4 regions of the Candidatus Thiodiazotropha sp. AKIB8 genome follow, and region 4 is predicted to be linked to each of the others. Evidence: predicted binding sites of a transcription regulator. Region 4 holds the regulator's gene; each other region holds the start of a gene.

Region 1 (5,195 bases), on a different contig from region 4:
AATACATAGATAATTATTAGTTGTTAATTCAGTTACTTATCGATTTATCACTCTTGGCACATATCCTGCTCTAAGTGAGTAATGATGTTTTTTTGGACAAGTGACATGACTAAACTCAACGACGATTTAAAAAAAATCTTAGCCGGACTGGCTCTCCAGAACGCGGGAGAATATCTTCCTCTCAGCACAAAAAAAAACCTATTAGGCGTAGGTGCCAAATCTGAACCACACTCTAATAAGCAACCTTCGCTTGCTAAACAGGCATCACATCGTGTTGCCTTATTAACTGATGGCAAGGGTGTAGGAGCTGCGCTCGACTACGCACTCGAAAGTTGCAGCAAACAGGGCGCTAAAATCGATCTGCTTGTCCACAATCACGCGATCAAATCAGATATATCCGCAATACAGGAGCGGGCAAAAGCCAGCAATCTGGATTGCCATGTTATTACGCTTGGCTTATCTCCTGTTGAGGATATCTGTAGCTATATCATTAACCACCCCTCCCTCATCTTTCTTGTCTCAACACCGGCAGATAAATCTGCCAATGAGTTGATTCGAGATGTAATACCAAATCAGAAAAGTCGTATTTACGTCCCATTAGTTCTTATAGAGGACAAATCACCAGAGTTGACGGCAAAGCAGACCGCCGCATAGAGCAGGCTTTTTTCTACCTGATGACCGATTAGATGACCACTTGATACGATAAAAAGAGCCTTAGAATGAATAAATTAGCAGATGAAGAACAGACTATTGCCTATACAGGCATGCTCACAAAGAAACAGATTATCGCCGGAATATTGTTTGCCATTATGGCGCTTCTACTCTCAACCGTAGTACCAACAGTTGAGATTGCATGGGTGGCAGCAGTTCTTGTTTTAACAATCTACCTTTTTGCCTTTGAAATTGTTGGTGTAGATGTTGCGGCAGCCACGGTAATGGTATTACTCGGATTAACCTCACTCTTAGCACCTTTTATGGGTCTGGAACAGGGATTGGTCAATAACAACCACCTTTTTGATGGCTTCTCATCAAATGCTGTGATCTCAATTATTGCGGTTATGATTATCGGCGCCGGCTTGGATAAAACAGGAATAATGACGAAAGTTGCTTCTTTTATCCTCCAGGTTGGTGGTACGACAGAGTCTCGTATCATCCCCATTATTTCTGCAACAGTAGGATTTATCTCTTCATTTATGCAGAATGTTGGTGCAGCAGCTCTCTTCCTTCCTGTGGTATCAAGGATCTCTGCTCGGTCAGGTTTACCCATGTCGCGTTTACTGATGCCGATGGGTTTTACAGCTATCCTGGGCGGCACAATGACAATGGTTGGATCAAGTCCATTGATTCTTCTAAATGATCTTATTCTAACTTCCAACAAAGCACTGCCGGCAGAGCAACATATGGATACATGGGGTCTATTCTCTGTAACGCCGGTTGGTATTGCTCTTATAGCCACGGGCATCATCTATTTCGTAGTGGCGGGACGCTATGTATTGCCAAAAACCTTAAGTGAGAGCAGCACTGTTGGCTCTGATTCATTACAGTATTTTCACGATGTATATAATGTAGATTTTGCAATTAACGAAGTCGTTGTAAAAGATGATAGTGAACTGAGTGGCGTCCGTCTTGATGATGTTGAAACGGCTTATCGAATCAGAATAATTGGTAGCAAACAATCCGGTGAAGAGGCCAGAGTCGGACCAGGGACGATAGCCAGAGACACAGAGTTTAAAGCTGGTATGGTACTGGGCGTTGTAGCAAATCCCCACGATCTTTCACACTTCGTTGAACGCTTCAACTTAAAACTACGCAAAACACTACGCACCTTCTCTGAATCTCTATCAAGCCGCAAATCGGGTATTGGTGAAGTGGTCATACCACCAGGTTCCTCCCTGATTGGCAAAAGCGCACGTGACGTATGGATGAGAAAGACCTATGGCCTGGCCATGATAGGCCTTCATCGTAATGGTGAAACCATGAGAGAGGGAGACGATATACGTAATTTACCTTTGCAAGCTGGTGATACCCTGGTTGTTCATACTGCGTGGAATGTATTGGAACGCTTAGAGAAAGATCGTGATTTTGTTGTTGTTACCACTGAATACCCTCGCGAAGAAGAGTTACGCCCAAACAAGATTTTACCCGCAGCCATTTTCTTTGGTATCGCCCTGTTCATGGTTCTGTTTACAGATATCCGCCTCTCTGTCGCTCTGTTGACTGGCGCCATTGGTATGGTATTAACCGGTGTTCTTAACATTGAAGAGGCCTATGATGCTGTGAGTTGGAAAACAGTCTTCCTACTCGCCTCACTCATCCCATTAGGACTGGCTGTGGAGACATCCGGCACAGCAAAATGGATAGCCGAACAGGTCTTATTTGTAGTAGGCGATATGCCACTGTGGGTCATACAGGCTTCTATAGCTGTACTGGCAACCTTTTTTACCCTGGTTATGTCAAATGTAGGTGCAACAGTTCTTTTGGTTCCACTTGCAGTCAATATCGCAATTGGTGCCGGTGGCAACCCGGCAGTATTTGCTTTGACTGTGGCCATTGCTACCTCTAACTCTTTTCTGATACCAACACATCAGGTCAACGCCCTGATCATGGGACCTGCTGGCTATCGAGTGGCTGATTTCATGAAAGCCGGCGGAATTATGACAATACTGTTCCTGGTGGTAATGATGGCCATGATGTCTTTAGTATTCTAAGCAACCGCTGAACAGGTCATGGATCGACATCTTACCGCCAGAATGGGCCGCATGTGCGGTGCGAATCTTCATATTAACCCGGCTATTACGAAGATTCGTGCCTTGCATTGCACCACTTTGTTTGTCCCAGACTTATTCAGTGGCTCCCTTGTTCTATTGTCACCAGCTGCCCCGTTATCACAATATTTATTGAAGTTAATAGTAAAACTCAACTGAATTTTATAAGTTTAATTACTAAAATAAGAATGACATGTACATTTGTGTTAAATCTATCTTCGCTTGGGCTTGATTACTTCAGCATTCAACACAAATATTATTCCTTACTTTCAACCACTTAGTGGACTTCACTTCCAATTTCCACTGAAATACCATAAGCATAATCTCTATTTTCAGCGCTTCAGCCTCACTAAAGAAACCAGCTGATATGCCGCCATTCAATACTGAGTCTTACATATTATCTTCCGGAGTTATGCTATGGATATTTCTGGTGTCAGTTCCAACGCAATCAGCATGATTGCAAACACTGGAACCCAAACTGGAGTCGCCACACAGAAGAAAGTGATGGAGATGCAGGAACAGACTGCTACTAAATTGATTGAGTCGATTAAGCAGAGTCCACAAATGCCAAGCCCCTCAAGCACTATTGGTGGCAATATCGACGTAAAGGCTTAGCGCATCCCTGTCACTTCCTGTAAATAATCGAATCTATCATTATCAGATCATATCCAGAGTTCATGAGCATTTAACTTACCGGCCTCATGAACTCTGGTGTATTCTTAATATTGTCTGCATTTTTTTCCAGAAATTCCAGGAACTGATTATTTGCCAAAGGCCTGGCAAATAGAAAGCCCTGTCCTTCATCACACCCTTCGTTCTGCAAAAACTGCAACTGATCCGGGTTTTCTATTCCCTCAGCAATAACCGTCTTATTAAGAGTACGTCCGAGTGCTATTATGGTTCTGGAGATCTCTGCATTCTGTTTATCGTTGCAAACATTGGTGATGAAACTGCGATCTATTTTCAGTTTATCGACGGGTAAGGCGGCCAATTGAGCTAAAGATGAAAAGCCTGTACCAAAATCGTCAATGGCAATAGTGATGCCTATATCTCGCAAATCGGATAGACTGCTTGCTGAATCTTCTGTATCACGCATCAATACATTTTCAGTAACTTCCAACTCAAGTAGTTCGGTGCTGAGGCCTGTTTTTAACAGTACTCTTTTAACCACCTCCCTGAGACTGTCACTCTGAACCTGAACCCCTGACAAATTCACAGCAACACGTCCAAAATCAAGACTCAATGATCTCCATTGTTGCGCATCCCTACAGGCCTGGAATAGAACCCACTCACCTATGCCTCTTATTTGTCCAGACTCCTCTGCAATCGCGATAAACTCGTCTGGCGATATCATACCTTTTTCCGGATGCCGCCAACGAACCAATGCTTCCACTCCTGTAACCCGACCACTCAACAGCTCAATCTTTGGTTGATAGAAAACTTCAAATTGCTGTTGATTTAATGCACTGCGCAGTCCAGATTCAATTGTGTAGTGCTGAAGCGCTTTTTCTGTTAACTCCTGTGTATAAAACTGAAAGCCTCCCCTTTCAATATTTTTAGCCTTATACATCGCGGCATCTGCATTCTTCAACAATGTTGCAGCATCATCGCCATCATTGGGGTACATTGAAATGCCTATACTTGCACTAATATAAAATTCATTATCTTGCACCAGAAAACTTCTTTCAAAACAGCTCTGTATTTTCGCCGCTAAAAGTACAACATTGTGTGGATGCTGAACATTTTCAACCAATACGGCAAATTCATCGCCTCCCAGTCGCGCTAAAGTGTCTTCTTCTCTAACTACCTTTCGCAGACGCTTGGCAATCATTTTCAATACTTCATCGCCGGCGGGATGCCCAAAACTGTCATTGATATTTTTAAAGCGATCAAGATCTAAATACAAAACACATAACTGGTGCCCACCGTATTTGCTTTGAGTTATGGCATGAGAGATTCGGTCACTGAACAGCAGCCGGTTTGCAAGCTTTGTCAATCTATCAAGATAGGCAAGCTTCTTAATCTTATTCTCAGCTTTTATACGCTCTGTTACATCGACATTCACACCTGTAAGACGTGTCAATTTCCCATCATTGTTCTTAGTTGGTGTTGCTCTAGAGAGAATACACCGATATCCACCATCTTTATGTCGTAATCTGAACTCTTCTTCCCAGCTGTTGCTAGCATTTAAGATATATTCATCCAATTTATTTAACAGTTTATGCCGATCCTCTGGATGAAGCAGACTCTTCCAGGAATCGAGTTCATTCTCAATTTCACTATCCTTATAGCCAAGCTGAGCCTTCCAGCGAGGCGATAGATAAAAACTGTTTTTATCGAGATCCCACTCCCAGAAACCATCCAATGATGTTTCAAGTACATTGCCAAACTGTTGTTCCGCAGTCTTCAAAGCATGCTCAACACTCTCCA
Region 2 (5,195 bases), on a different contig from region 4:
CAGACCCAGCCCTGCGGACTGGTCTCCCCAGTTAGAATATAGTTCAGCGCGTTCTCATTTTGCAGTGTCCACTCCATGCGATTTCTTGCTGACACCTTTCCGCAGAATAGCAACCGATCATCCTTTTGAACAATCAGGTCCTCTTCAGGCAACAGACTATACTCATTATGCCTCAATAACATCAGGGGAATACAAGGCAACATTTTTTCCCTGTTCCTGGGGTCTCTGATCAACTCACCCAATGTGAGATTACGCCCCTCACGCACATATTGGCACACGGCATGGGTATCATGCTCCGCAAATGCTACTTCCCATACATCCGGGGCGTGATCAGACACCAAGGCAGAAATACGACTGATCAGCTGACAGGCCCATTCATCATCCTGGTGCATCACCATCGTGACGAACTGATGTTGCATAGGTGCACCCAATAATACCCGTATCCGATTAGCAATGATTTCACTGGGCAGCATCACCATATCCGCACCAACGGCCTGAATCACCGGATCATTATGCTTGCGATTCTGGCGCAGGATGACAAACAGGTCTGCATTCAATCCCCGGGCTGTCATGATTATGGATAGGTTATTGGCGTCGTTATCAGTTCCCGCCACCAGACCTACGGCTCGATCAACGCTTGCTTCAAGCAAGGTATCCGCCTCGGTGCCACGCCCAACCACCATTGGGGAGTGAGGGCTACCAGTAATATCCGGCTCAGCCTCAATCACTACAACCTCAAAATCTTCCTTCACCAGCTTATCGTATACCGCCTTACCGAACCTGCCGTAACCGCAAATCACCCACAGCCCTTTTCTGGGGGGATGAACAGGCTCACTGAGCATATCTCTCTTACCCAGAGACAACCAATCCTGCAGCAGACTAAGACAGGGTGCCTGAACGGCTGTAGCCAGATAGAGGGCAAATGCATCAAAGGGATCAATGATGTAATCGGTCCCGAAAGAGGCCATATTCTTTTCGATATCATGGGAATCTGCCCGGCATATCACGTCGATATCAGGGTGCAGTAACTTGGAAGTGATGGCTATCTTGAGATTGGTTTCATTGGAGTTGGTCAATGCCACCACCCCCTCACAGAGCGGGTGCAACAGACCTGCTTCCACCAAATGAGCAGGTAAGCGAGCATCTGCAGATAAACCGGGTACATACTCTCGCAGATTCTCCAATTTGAGTAGATTTACCCGCTCTTGAAGAACATCAATCACCACCGCATGCTGGCTACGCTCTGTTAGCGCTTTGACCAGTGCCTCACCCGTCTGTCCATAACCACAAACCAGGTAAAATGACTCTCTCAATCTGCTGATTTTTCGAGCAAATCGCCTCTCAGTTAATGCTCTTTGAAAGGTCTCATCCTTGAGTAAAGCCAATACAGTACCAATTGAGTAGAGCCAGACAACCACCGTAAAGAAGATTGAAAAACTGACCCACAAACGCTGCCCTGCTGTGAATGGGTAAGGCAGCTCACCAAATCCAATAGTGCTCGACATGAAGCTGACAAAATAGAAAGCATGGAAAAAATCCATATGCCAGACATTACCATCTGCATCCTCACCAGGAATCAGAACCAACCCAAGCATGGCGATTGAGTAGGCCAGTACCAAGGTCAAAAGCGGCGCTCGCATACGCCGAAAAATGAGGAAGATAATATTGTTCATCGAGTCTTTGTCTGGTCGCTTCAGCGACGCAACATAACCGTTTCGATGATCAGCAGAATCACTGAGACAACATTAGCTAGCATCGCCCCGCCAGAGAGTGAAACAATACTGGCCATAGTAACTGTGGTCAGCCCGGTCTCGGTAACATGCACAGCCACAGTCCAAACCAATGCTGCCGCAAACAGCTGTAATAGTGCCACCAGGCTGGTCGCCAGTAACACTGCCCCCATCTGGGTGCGGTCACCAAATTTCAATACTGTAGCTACCAGGTTCACCACAATAACCGCAAACAGTTCATACACGTGGTGGTGATCAGGATTATCCAGTTCGCCGACAAAAAAACCGAAATTGAGCGTCAGGGCAAGCACAATAAAAAAACCAAACAGGACCTTTTCCGGATTCACTCGTTTTCTCCTCTAATGTCTCAAAACCGGATCACAGCATTGAAGAGCCTCAAAAACCATCGTTCATTTCGAGGCCCGGATATTGCCGAGCGGCTATATTCAGGAAGCTCTGATTATGTCTGGACCGAACAGATCTTGGTGGCAAGATGTCGATCCACGACATAATCAGAGCTTCCTTTAATCAATCTTGGAGTAAAAGATAGCCTTTTTCCAGTGGTTTATCTGCTGTTTTTAACTAAAAACATCTGACTGACTAGTAGAAGTCGTGACTTCAGCAGTTGATCTGTTGCTACACCACGCAAGACAAGGAAAAAGCACTAAAATCTAAATGTGATCTTCTAAAGATTTCATAAAATCGACCGCTACAAACATCAGTCGGGGCGACTACTTACGATGCAGTCGAAACGCCCACCGTCCTGTAATGCGACTAATTTTGGTAACTAAAAAATGTCCAATTTTATTAAATCTGTAGATGACCGTACTCGCTTGGCGGGCACCAATCGCTTAGAGGTTCTCCTTTTCAGCCTTGGAAAGGATGTCAGAACTGGCCGCGAAGAGACCTATGGGGTCAACGTTTTCAAAGTTCGAGAGGTCATGCTGGTACCTGAAATTACCCATGCTCCGGACATGCCTGCCTCTGTTGAGGGGATGGTGAGCCTACGAGGCAATATGATTCCGGTAATCAATCTTCCCGATTTCTGTGGCGTTCAGACAGAGGAGAAGCCCAGCATTCTGATCGTTACCGAATACAACAAAAATGTACAAGGTTTTCTTGTACATGCTGTGGATACTATCGAGCGTCTTGCCTGGGAAGACGTCAAAGTTCCCCCACCGATGATGGCGCAACAGCACGGCGGACTGGTGACTGCTGTAACTGAACTGAAGGACAAGCGCCTGGTTATGATCATGGATGTGGAGATGGTACTGAGCCAAACCTCTGGTTTTGGCCAGGGCTCAGATATTTTCGATGGCATCACACGGGTCGAAGATAACGATGTTACCCTACTCTTTGCAGACGATTCAGCCGTGGCTCGAGACCAGATTATTCGCACCCTCGACCATATGGGCATGAAATATATCAGCACCTCCAATGGTGCCGAAGCCTGGAGCAAACTCAAGGAGATCGCTGATCGGGCTGACGCGACAGACCACAAAGCGAGCGATTTCGTGCAGATTATTCTGACCGATGTAGAGATGCCAGAAATGGATGGCTATGTGTTGACCAAGAAAATCAAAGATGATGCACGTTTCAGTGACATACCAATCATCATGCACTCGTCACTCTCTGCAGATGCCAATATGGCTCTGGGTAAGGGCGTAGGCGCAGATGCCTATGTGCCCAAATTCGAACCCACAGAACTGTCGGCCAAACTGCATGAAATGGTCGCCAGTGTTAAAAAGTAATTGACCTGAGAGACACCTTTAAAGAGGTGTCTCTTTGCAATCCATTTAAAAATCCGCAAGCTCTTTGAATGCAACGGTTGTTACCTTAGGTAACAACTGCTACGCTTCTCAGATGCCAGATTCGCAACCACCTGACCGACAAATAGACAGGACTTTAGCCCTCGTCCTTCTTATCCTGTTGCTCTTCTCCACACCGGTTATGGTGTGGTGGACCTCCCCTGGCCACCACTGGTACCTACCCTATCTGCTTTGGTTTGGTGTCATCCTATTCATCGCCTGGGTGAATCATCGACACCATGAATCATGATCTCTGGCTACTCTTTGGCATCAGTTTTCTCTATCTGGCAATACTGTTTCTTATTGCCTTTGCTGCAGACAGTGGACGGATTCCTGAACGTTTTATCCGACATCCGAGCATCTATGTCCTCTCGCTCGGTGTCTATGCGACCTCCTGGACTTATTACGGTAGCGTTAGCTTTGCCCAAACCCAGGGTTACCTGTTTCTAACCATCTATCTTGGCGTTACCCTGGCATTTGCGCTGACGCCAATTCTGTTTCAACCGATACTCAGACTGACTCGCGAGTACCAACTCACTTCACTGGCAGACCTATTTGCATTCCGCTACCGAAGTCAGCTCGCTGGTATTCTGGTCACACTCTTCATGCTGCTTGGCACCTTACCCTATATTGCATTACAGATAAGAGCCGTCACCGACTCTCTTCAAGTCGCAAGCCAAACAGTCGCCCCGCGCATACTTGCATTTATTTTCTGTGCCACACTGGTGGTGTTCGCTATTCTGTTCGGTGCCCGGCACAGCACCAGTCGAGAGAAGCATCGTGGCTTGGTATTGGCGATCGCCTTTGAATCAATAGTTAAGCTGGTTGCAATGCTTGTTATCGGTTTGACTGCACTGTTTGGCGTTTTTGGTGGTTTCGGTGGTTTAGAACAGTGGCTGGCTGAGCACCCTGAAGCACTTGAGAAACTCTATGCTCCAGTAAGAGAGGGTCCCTGGGCAACACTCATATTGTTGGCCTTCGCAGCGGCCTTCCTTCTGCCACGCCAATTCCACATGCTGTTCACAGAAAACCTGGAACCCAAGGCCTTACGTACAGCCAGCTGGGCATTTCCCCTTTTTCTGCTGCTGATCAACCTGCCCATCCCGATCATACTATGGGCTGGAGTAGCTATTGAACTACCCATCCATCCTGACTTCTTCGCCCTGGGTATCAGTCTTGAGAGAGGCCCTAGCTGGTTGCCTGTGCTTGCTTTTATCGGTGGTGTCTCTTCTGCCAGTGCAATGATGATCATCACCACCCTGGCACTCTCATCAATGACCCTGAACCACATTCTGCTGCCTACAAACTTTCCCGATCCAGCGGTTAATCTATATCGATGGCTGTTGTTGGGACGGCGATTATTGATCGCACTGATCATCATGGCCGGGTACGGTTTTTACATACTACTGGAAAAGCATGATAGCCTGGTTCAACTTGGTCTGATTTCATTCGTAGCTGTAGCCCAATTTCTACCTGGAGTAGTCGGACTACTCTACTGGCGTCGTGCCACACGATTTGGATTCATCATAGGTTTGCTCGCTGGTATTGCCATCTGGTCTGCAACACTACTGCTTCCTCTACTGGAAAACTCAGGCTTTATCCGAACAGAATTTGATATCCCGGGTTTAAGGCTGGCATCGGGCATGGATCAATGGGA
Region 3 (5,195 bases), on a different contig from region 4:
CAATGAGGCCGCCAATCAGGCTTGTTGCCATGTTGCCGCCGCCGATAAAAGTGATTTTGTCGTTTTTCATGCTACCGCTCTGTGTTCAGAGGTGATTACTGGGATTGATTATACTGCCGGGGGCCAAAAATTGCGGTGCCGATTCTGACGATGGTCGCTCCCTCGCAAATAGCATCCTCCAGATCGTTGGACATCCCCATGGAAAGGGTGCTTAAAGGCTTCTCTTTTGTACTCAATTGATCACGCAGTGTCCGCAGCAATTGAAATGGCTGTCGGGGGTCAGAATTGTCTTCTACAGGAGCTGGAATGGTCATCAGTCCCTGAATTTGTATCTTATCCAATGCTTGATATTCAGGTAATAGTTCTTTCAGCTCTTCTGGTGAATGACCGTCTTTACTCGACTCGCCGCTGGTATTGACCTGCAGGCAGATGTTGAGTGGAGCCAGGTTGTCAGGACGTTGTTGGCTGAGTCGGGTCGCATGTTTGAGGCTGGCAACGCTGTGTACCCAATCGAAGTGCTCTGCGATCTGTCGGGTCTTGTTACTCTGAATACGACCAATGAAGTGCCAGGAGAGTTTCAACGCTTCAAGTTGTGTGATTTTGCTCACCGCTTCCTGTAAGTAATTTTCTCCAAACATTCGCTGTCCTTGCTCTGCAAGCGCATGAATTTCCTCGCTGCTACGGGTTTTACTCACAGCCAGCAGTTCCACACTGCCGGGGAGGCGCTTACAAGATGTCTCTGCCTTGCGGATGCGTTCCTGTACGTGATGAAAGCGTTGCCGAAGCTGATCAGATTTGGATATGGTGTCGTCTGTCACGTCTATCTCATGCCATTTTGCCGGATAACGGATATTTGTCAGGCGGATTAGTATATTATTTGCTTATCCGGCAGCGTAATGTTGCTTTCTTATGTGTGGTCAGTCAGGTGCCAATTCAAGTTTAAGTGCCAGTTAAATTTATCTGTCTGGATGTCGATAAAGGGATAATGCCTACCAGCATGAGATACAGTACCATGATTTGCTGAAATTTTATGTGCCCGCAAATGGCACATGCATCCTTTGCATGATAGTAATGGGGGAATGAATGGATATCGCTGAACTTTTGGCCTTCAGTGTCAAACACAACGCATCAGATTTACACCTTTCATCTGGCTTACCGCCGATGATTCGCGTAGATGGAGATATACGCCGGATCAACGTGCCGGCGCTTGAGCACAAGGTTGTGCATGCCTTGGTGTATGACATCATGAACGATAAGCAGCGCAAGGATTTCGAGGAATTTCTGGAAAACGACTTCTCTTTTGAAATTCCTGGTCTGGCCCGTTTCCGGGTCAATGCCTTCAACCAGGCGCGGGGTGCCTCGGCAGTATTTCGTACCATTCCATCCAAAGTTCTGACCCTCGAAGATCTGGGTTGTCCTCAGATATTTAAGGATGTTGTAGATGTGCCTCGTGGCCTGGTTTTGGTCACCGGCCCCACCGGCTCAGGTAAATCGACTACTCTCGCGGCAATGATGGACTATAAGAATGATAATGATTATTCCCATATACTGACCATCGAAGACCCCATCGAATTTGTTCATAACAGCAAAAAGTGTCTGATCAATCAACGAGAAGTACACCGCGACACCCTCGGCTTTGCTGAAGCGCTGCGATCTGCACTGCGTGAGGATCCGGATATCATCCTGGTGGGTGAGTTGCGTGATCTTGAGACCATTCGTTTGGCGCTGACGGCTGCGGAGACCGGCCATTTGGTATTCGGTACCCTGCATACCAGCTCAGCAGCAAAGACTATCGACCGAATCATCGACGTCTTCCCTGCAGGTGAGAAATCAATGGTTCGTTCCATGCTGTCTGAGTCTTTACGTTCAGTTGTAGCCCAGACACTATTGAAAAAAATAGGCGGTGGCCGAATTGCCGCTTGGGAGATTATGGTTGGTACCCCGGCGATCCGTAATCTGATTCGTGAAGACAAGGTAGCTCAGATGTACTCTGCGATACAGACCGGGCAGGCAGCCGGGATGCAGACCATGGATCAGGCCCTGAAAGAGCTGGTGCAGAAGGGCGTAGTGAGTCGTTTGGATGCCAGAGCCAAAGCACAGCACAAGGATCAGTTCTAGAGTACGTTACCAAATTTGGCTGTAGGCGTGCACAGTGGCTGAAAGCGATATACTTAGTCGCAGGGTTAATTATAATTAGGGTTAACTGATAGTCATCGAAATTGCGCTGATTTACCGTATTCGGCGCATAAGAATGAGTGTTTAGAGGACAAGAATATGGAACTGAACCCACTCCTTGCCATGATGGTCAAGAACAAGGCCTCGGACCTGTTTATCACCGCAGGTCGGGAACCATCCATCAAGGTGGATGGTAAAATTCACCCAGTGAACAAAACAGCACTGACCCCGCAACAGACCAAAGCCTTGGCCTACAGCGTCATGACCGATGCCCAGCAGCGGGAGTTCGACGAGACCAAAGAGTGTAACTTCGCCATCAGCGCGAAAAAGATTGGGCGGTTTCGTGTCAGTGCTTTTATACAGCGGGATGCTGTCGGAATGGTTCTGCGCCGGATTGAGACCAATATTCCAACCCTGGAATCTCTCTTTCTTCCGCCTGTACTGCAGGATTTATCTATCGCCAAACGTGGTTTAGTGATCTTTGTTGGTGCTACCGGTACCGGTAAATCGACTTCTCTGGCTGCAATGATTGGATATCGAAATACACGGGGTGACGGCCATATCATCAGTATCGAAGACCCGATCGAGTATATGCATGATCATGACAAATGCATTATCACGCAGAGAGAAGTGGGTATAGATACAGAATCGTACGATGTAGCACTGAAGAATACTCTTCGTCAGGCACCGGATGTGATATTGATCGGTGAGATCCGTAGCAGGGAAACCATGGAAAACGCAATCACCTTTGCTGAGACAGGTCACCTCTGTCTGTCCACCCTTCATGCCAACAATGCAAACCAGGCATTGGATCGCATCATCCACTTTTTCCCGGAAGATCACAGAGAACAGATTTTTATGGATCTCTCCCTGAATCTAAAGGCAATAGTTGCGCAGCAGCTGATACCCAAAGCTGATGGGAATGGGCGTCGCGCTGCGATTGAGGTCATGTTAAATACGCCTTTGGCTGCCGATTTGATAAGGAAGGGTAAGATTCATAAGCTGAAAGAGTTGATGAAACGCTCGAACGAGCTCGGCATGATTACCTTTGATCAGCATCTTTTTCAACTCTATGAAGAGGGCGTTATCAGTTATGAGAATGCACTCGCCCATGCTGATTCCGCCAATGATGTACGATTGATGATCAAACTTGGAGCAAGCCATACCAACGATTCACTGGTTGATGGACTGGATGGTATTACCCTGATGGATGGGAAGGCCTGAGATATCCAGGCACTACTTGCTCAGAGCTGTTTATTAGGCACACAATCAACGAGATTCAGATAGCTCCTGTAAATCTAAGGGAAGACTCTGAATACTCCTGTTCGGAAAGAAACGCTATCGTCGGTGTTATGCTTGCTTAAACCTGGATTCTGCAGTTGACCGCTGATCTTGCGCTCGCACGCTTTACCAATGGCGCGGGTGATCCGGCTGAGTGTTGCCAAATTTACCCAACAACCCACTAGGGCAGAAAAGCCTCAGCAAGGCGATACTGATTTTCTGATTCGTTGGCCAGACCACCTCCATCATTCAGAATCATCTCACAATTTTTAGCCATGCGTGCCTGCATCGCAGCCCGCCATGCCCCCTTTGTGCCATCAGCTTCATCAGGCGTCAGTGAGGCTGTTGCAGCTGCGGCAACAAAATGTTCAGCTTGTGCAGCCCAGTCTGCATCACGGCCGCAAGCTGTATAGGTCTGAGTCGCCAAAGCCTTGGCGTCTTTATAGGCAGTTTCGACCTCCTGGCTTGAGAGATCGGGGTTTGTTGCAGCTTCAATTGCCCGGGCAATCCTTGGATCTGAACTTAAATGTTCAACGCTGGCTACAAATTTACCTGCTAAAGCTCTCTGCTGTTTACTGGATAGTTGGCTAATAGCATCGCGTAAACTTTGGTCATTAGTGATTTGATTTGACATGAGAGAAACCTCCAAACCAGTAGACTGGACGTAGGATGAGATAGATTTGGCTCATCTACACATCTTAGGATTAGTCCAGATATTACTTGATGATCCAGATCAGTGAATGAGATGTTTTTATTTGATCTGTTTTCGCTGTTGTTCGGTTAACCTTCAGCTACCCACCATTTGATGATTCATGAACTATTGAGTCGCTATTCAAATAAAGATGCCTTAACTAATTGATATAAGTGGCTTTAATGGCTGTCTGAATCTAAACGCACAAGGAAAGATTGAGTTTGCAGCTATTTCCTAAGGAAGAGGGTGTCAGTGGGAGAGCTGAGATGATTCAACCATTTCCGATATCTCTGAATGTTGATTCTTTGTGGCCCAGTCAAGGGCCGTCAAATTACTGAAATCGCGGATATCGCGGTTGGCTTGATGAGCCAATAGTGTTCTCACCGATTCAATATGACCTAGCTTTGCAGCCCAGATTAGAGCGGTCCAGCCACCGGTAACCTCAATCTGGTCAATTTCGGAACCATGGGTCAAGAGTAACTCGACTATCTCATAATGGTTGTTTGAGGCAGCGAGCATCGTTGCAGAATAGCCCCCCTTATCGACTTGATTAACATCCGCTCCCGCATCGATCAGACGCTGAGCTATGCCAAGATGTCCATTGAGTGCGGCTTTCATTAATGGTGTCCACATACAGGCATCCTGGATATCAACCTGACCGTTATCATCGATCAGTTTGCGTATTGTAGGCAGATCGCCCGTTTCCGCAGCAACAATCATCGCTGGTGTCTCTGCGAAATCCTCCTGCAGCTCATCAGCGGCTTGTTGAGAGCATGCGCTGACCAGAGAGAGTGAACAGATTAGAAAGAGAAATATTTTCATATCGATGAGAAGCAGTGAAAGTCGCCTCCATTTTCGATATTCCCAGGTGTTGCTCAATGCGTTATCGCAATCAGAGCCTACTTCTCTGGTCTGTTTTTAGGATTGATGAAGTGGTTTGGGAATGGGGTGATGTTGGAGTCCGAGTCAATATCGATGATTTTTCCAGGACCATGATCATTTTTTTCCACCTCATCGATACGAATCACAGAGTGGATAGGAATACGTG
Region 4 (5,195 bases):
GATCACAACCTCCTCTTGCCCGATCAAATGATCGACTACCAAACCAACCTGCAAATTACCTACATTCACAATTACCACATGCCCATTGCCCTTCTCTTCAGTGGTCAGTGGGTTTTTGGGTCTCAGCCAGTTTCGTAGATAGAACAACGGTAGCGCACGCTCTCTTACCATGATGGTCAGTTGCCCATCAACAACATGGGTACGCTTGAGATCGAGATTAAAGATCTCCACAACACTGGCTAAAGGTAGGGCGAAAGGTTGATCGTTCAGCAACACCATCAGGGTCGGCAATATTGCCAGGGTCAATGGCAGTTTGATGATAATGATACTGCCTTGTCCCCATTCCGAGTCGATCTCAACTGAACCGTTCATCTGGGCAATACGTGTCTTTACTACATCCATTCCAACACCGCGCCCCGAAACATCGGAAATCTCAGTCTTGGTGGAAAAACCGGGTGCAAAAATCAGGTTAAAACACTCCCTATCATCCAACCTGGCAGCTGCATCAGCATCCATCATGCCCTTTTCAACAGCCTTCTCACGTAATACGTCAGGATCCATCCCCTTACCATCATCGGCAATAGAGAGCAGAATATGGTCGCCTTCCTGTGCAGCGGACAGTACCACGGTACCCCGTCTGGGCTTTCCTTTTTGCTCACGTTCTTCCGGCTGTTCGATACCATGGTCGACTGAATTTCTCACCAGATGCACCAGGGGATCGGCTAACGCCTCGACCAGGTTCTTATCCAGATCGGTATCTTCACCCTGCATCTCCAGGTCGATCTCTTTTTTAAGGCTACGAGCCAGATCCCGCACAACACGGGGAAAACGACCGAAAACTTTTTTGATCGGCTGCATGCGGGTTTTCATCACTGCCAGTTGCAGATCCGAGGTCACCACATCGAGATTACCCACTGCGTTCGATACTTGTTCATCATTCAAAGTCGCTTTCAACGTCGCCAGGCGATTACGAACCAGAACAAGCTCACCGACCATATTCATAATATCGTCGAGGCGTTGGGTATCCACCCGAACAGATGTCTCTGCCGGTGGTTTGTTTGCCTGTGGAGGCTTAGCCCCTTTTGCAGCAGGTTTTGCGGAAGCTTTCGCTTTCTTTTCTGCAGCAGCTTTGGGCTCGGACTTGGCAGCAGGCTTGGGAGCCTCTTTTGGAGCAGGTGCTTTTTTAGCCGCTGCAACTTTCTTTTTCGCCACAGCTTTCTTTTTCGCTGCAGGTTTTGCCTTTGGTGCTGCAGGGGCCTCCTGCTTTACCTTTTTCGGATCGAATTTACCCGAGCCGTGAATCTGGTCGAGAATATTCTCAAACTCATCCTCAGAGATATCATCGCTGGCATTTCCTGCCGCTTTTTTCTTCTCAGGCTCACTGTCTGCTACTTTATTGGGATCGAATTTGCCCTTGCCATGGATCTGATCAAGGATATTCTCGAACTCATCTTCTGAAATATCATCCGAATCAGCTTTCTGACTCTTTTCATCTGCTTTAGGTTTACCGGTAAACTTCCCCTTACCGTGGAGATCATCCAATAGCGATTCAAATTCATCCTCAGAGATATTGTCACTTGCGGCAGTAGTCTCAGCTGGTTCCTGGATGGCATCAAGAAGCTCTTCGAATTCGTTTTCACTCAGATCTTCCGTCTCTGCCTCGGAATCAGCCTGCGCCGGCTCTTCAACCGCCTCGACAGCTTCCTCCTCAACCTCTTCCTGCTCCTCTTCCTCACCTTCGGGCACAGCAAATGTATTCAGGCGTTGAATGAGACTGGGTTCGGCATGATCGGGCATGACCCCCTGGCGCACATCATTGAACATCGCATTCACGACATCCAGCACTTCAAGCACCGAATCCATTAAATCCGGCCCTACACTGCGCTGACCTTGGCGCAGGATATTAAATACGTCTTCTGCGCGGTGACAAACCTCAACCAAAGGATCAATGGTGAGAAAGCCTGCGCCACCCTTGATGGTATGGAAACCACGAAAAACGGCGTTGAGCAGATCAAAATCGTCAGGTTGCTGCTCAAGGTCGACCAACTGCTCACTAAGCAGCTCAAGAATTTCTCCTGCCTCGACCAAAAAATCCTGAAGGATTTCGTCGTTGACATCGATGCTCATCTAACACTCCCGGTAACACTACCGAATATTGCCATTCTTATTGACTGATATATCGGTCTAAACCTGAATAACTAAAATCCAAGGCTGGAGAGCAGATCATCCACGTCATCCTGACTGGTCACTTGATCCCCTTGATCGAGACCTGGAATCGCCGGACCGGCCAACTCTTCGTTACTCTTCTTCTCGCTCCCTTCGTCAAACTTATCGCCCGTAATGCGGACCAACATTACCAATTTCTCTTCAACATCGTGAACCAGTGTGATCACCTTACGGATAATCTGGCCGGTGAGATCCTGAAAGTCCTGAGCCATTAGCACGTCAGAGAGGTTTTTATGCAGACTGGCGGCATCTTCTTTAGATTTGGCGAGATATTCAGACAAAGAAAGACTCAGATCCTTAAAGTCATCCTTATTCAGCATACGAGAACGCAATCGCTCCCACTGCTCCAATAATTCAGCGGATTGGGATTCAATGCCTTCAACCAACGGCATACTCTTTTCAACCGCTGTCAGGGTACGATCCGCAGATTGCTCAGTCATTGTAATGACATAACTGAGCCGTTCTTTGGCATCAGGTATTTCAAAACTGGTCATATCGTTGATGCGTGCATCGAGTAGAAACCCGTTGATCGCATCATGCAGCTCGCGTGTCAAACGACCGACTTCAAGAAACAGTTGATCATTATTTGTAGGAGTGGTCAGTGCTGCGATCAGCCTTTCAGACTCCTCTTCATCGCCTGATTCCAAACTGCTGACCAACGCTTTGGCTGTATCTAAACGCAGCTGGTTATCCTGTTGTTGCCCCATAGTGAGAAACTCCCGGAGAAAAAAGGTTAACCCACGCGTTCAAAGATCTTACCGATCTTCTCTTCCAGGGTGGTTGCGGTAAAGGGCTTTACAACATAACCGTTGACGCCTGCCTGGGCCGCCTCAATAATCTGCTCGCGTTTAGACTCAGCTGTCACTAGAAGAACTGGCAGGCCAGCCAGTTTCTCATCTGCTCGCACAGCCTTCAGTAGATCGATACCCGTCATGCCAGGCATATTCCAGTCTGAGACGAGAAAATCGAAATTCCCGCTCTGCAACATGGGCAATGCAGTCAAGCCATCGTCTGCCTCCTGGGTATTGTTGAAACCCAAGTCTCTCAGCAAGTTTTTGATAATTCGCCGCATTGTGGAGAAATCATCCACAATGAGGATCTTCATATTTTTGTCCAATGCTTACTCCCTCCTGTATTTTTTACCGGTCATCTCCAATCACGGCATCTACAGGCCAACCAATTACTACTCTTCTTCGTGCACTAGTGAGAGCCATTCTGTCAGTCTAGAGCGCAATCGCAAGGTTGCCTGACTGTGTATCTGGCAGACCCGAGATTCACTGACACCCAACACATGCCCGATCTCCCGAAGATTCATTTCATCGTCATAATACATAGCGATCACCAATCGCTCCCGTTCAGGTAAACTGGCTATAGCCTCAGCCAGCGCCTTCTTGAAGGCATCCTTCTGCAAACCCTCAAAGGGGCTGTCCATCGGGCCTTCACGGGAAGCCGGAAAGCCATCACTGACTGCTGTCAATTCATCCAGACTGAATATCCGGCATCCGGTTGAGTCCTGCAGGATCTGATGATAATCCTCCAGGCTCATCTCAAGCGCCTGCGCCACCTCGATATCCCGAGCATCTCGACCCTCGGTGTTTTCGATTTCTCGCATCGCCTCGGCCACCATGCGTGCCTTACGATGCACAGAACGTGGCGTCCAATCACTACGCCTGATCTCATCCAGCATGGCCCCCCTGATGCGGATACCCGCATAGGTCTCAAAACTGGCACCCTGAGTGGGATCATAGTTTTTGCTTGCTTCCAGCAAACCCAGCATACCTGCCTGGATCAGATCATCCGATTGCACATTAGGTGGCAATCGATTCATCAAATGATAGGCGATCCTTTTGACCAGCCCTGCATGCTGGTTAACCAAGTCATTGTAGCTCTGCTGCTTTTGCACGGCGGTGTATGTCGCTAAACCGTTCACCGTCATTACTCCCCATATTGGCTTGAAAATTGGATCAGGCGTTCGACAAAAAACTGCAGATCACCACTGACTCCAGTTGGTACAGGCCAGTTATCGGCCTTCTTGGCTAAATTCTTGAACGCCTGCGCTACTCTCGATCTCGGAAAGGCCTCAACCACCGGTTTTTGACTCTTCACCGCTTTCCTGAGCTGCTCATCATACGGAATACTGCCCATGTAGCTGAGCATAACATCCAGATACTGATCAGTAACCCGACACATCTTGTTGTACAGATCGCGTCCTTCCTGAACAGTTTTGACCATATTGGCCAGTATACGAAAACGACTGATACCATGCTCTCGATTTAATAGTTTAATTATGGCATAGGCATCTGTAATTGATGCTGGCTCGTCACAGACAACCACAATCTGCTCCTGAGCCGCCCTGCTAAAGCTGATTACCAAATCAGAAATACCTGCTGCAGTATCGATCAGCAATATGTCCACATCATTGGCCAGCTCACTAAATGCATGAATCAATCCTGCATTTTCTGCTGGTGACATCTCCGCCATGTGCTGAATACCAGAGGCGCCCGGTACAACCCGCAAACCCTTTGGCCCGGTGACAATGATATCCTCAAGGGAAGCTTCACCCCGCATCACATGGGAGAGGTTTAGTTTAGCATGTAATCCAAGTACCACGTCCAGATTAGCCAAACCCATATCCGCATCCAACAGCATCACCCGCCGTCCCATTTCGGAGAGGGCAATCCCCAGGTTGGCGGAAATATTGGTTTTACCCACGCCCCCCTTGCCGCCAGTAACAGCAATTACTCTAACAGGTTCTGGGTTAACCATCCTACGTAGTCCGGTTGCCTGGTCTTCGATATGTTCAGACATTTGCATGTTCGCTCATTCCTCCGAAGGCCATAGCCAGATACTCCTCATCGGGTTGATGTTCTGTCTGTTGCGTCATTTCAACAGCCTGTCTTATTAGTACTTCGGATCGGGCAACATGAATATCTTCAGGCACCCGCTGGCCATCAGTGGTAAACGCCAGG

What was found. The regulator FliA, encoded in region 4, starts transcription of late flagellar genes. The targets are predictions, from matches to a motif close to GCTAAAGTTNNNNNNNNNNCNGCCGATA.
Region 1: the regulator FliA is predicted to act here: its motif matches at 3,114-3,141, upstream of AC4IFB_RS13995 (putative motility protein).
Region 2: the regulator FliA is predicted to act here: its motif matches at 2,415-2,442, upstream of AC4IFB_RS10630 (chemotaxis protein).
Region 3: the regulator FliA is predicted to act here: its motif matches at 950-977, upstream of AC4IFB_RS17730 (type IV pilus twitching motility protein PilT).

The regions. Positions count from the first base shown of each region.
Region 1 covers NZ_JBSYOO010000041.1:39,897-45,091, forward strand. Annotated here, with positions in the region: gene AC4IFB_RS13985 (hypothetical protein) at 106-654, shown strand; gene AC4IFB_RS13990 (SLC13 family permease) at 720-2,708, shown strand; gene AC4IFB_RS13995 (putative motility protein) at 3,183-3,380, shown strand; gene AC4IFB_RS14000 (putative bifunctional diguanylate cyclase/phosphodiesterase) at 3,451-5,195, opposite strand, start outside.
Region 2 covers NZ_JBSYOO010000035.1:117,973-123,167, reverse strand. Annotated here, with positions in the region: gene AC4IFB_RS10640 (potassium channel family protein) at 1-1,673, opposite strand, end outside; gene AC4IFB_RS10635 (DUF6394 family protein) at 1,694-2,077, opposite strand; gene AC4IFB_RS10630 (chemotaxis protein) at 2,525-3,481, shown strand; gene AC4IFB_RS10625 (ATP-binding protein) at 3,778-5,195, shown strand, end outside.
Region 3 covers NZ_JBSYOO010000050.1:28,118-33,312, forward strand. Annotated here, with positions in the region: gene proC (pyrroline-5-carboxylate reductase) at 1-70, opposite strand, end outside; gene AC4IFB_RS17725 (YggS family pyridoxal phosphate-dependent enzyme) at 96-818, opposite strand; gene AC4IFB_RS17730 (type IV pilus twitching motility protein PilT) at 1,084-2,118, shown strand; gene AC4IFB_RS17735 (PilT/PilU family type 4a pilus ATPase) at 2,275-3,399, shown strand; gene AC4IFB_RS17740 (hypothetical protein) at 3,638-4,090, opposite strand; gene AC4IFB_RS17745 (ankyrin repeat domain-containing protein) at 4,397-4,969, opposite strand; gene AC4IFB_RS17750 (DUF1820 family protein) at 5,047-5,195, opposite strand, start outside.
Region 4 covers NZ_JBSYOO010000022.1:2,975-8,169, reverse strand. Annotated here, with positions in the region: gene AC4IFB_RS04165 (chemotaxis protein CheA) at 1-2,127, opposite strand, end outside; gene AC4IFB_RS04160 (protein phosphatase CheZ) at 2,199-2,933, opposite strand; gene cheY (chemotaxis response regulator CheY) at 2,960-3,331, opposite strand; gene AC4IFB_RS04150 (RNA polymerase sigma factor FliA) at 3,410-4,156, opposite strand; gene AC4IFB_RS04145 (MinD/ParA family ATP-binding protein) at 4,162-5,040, opposite strand; gene flhF (flagellar biosynthesis GTPase FlhF) at 5,027-5,195, opposite strand, start outside.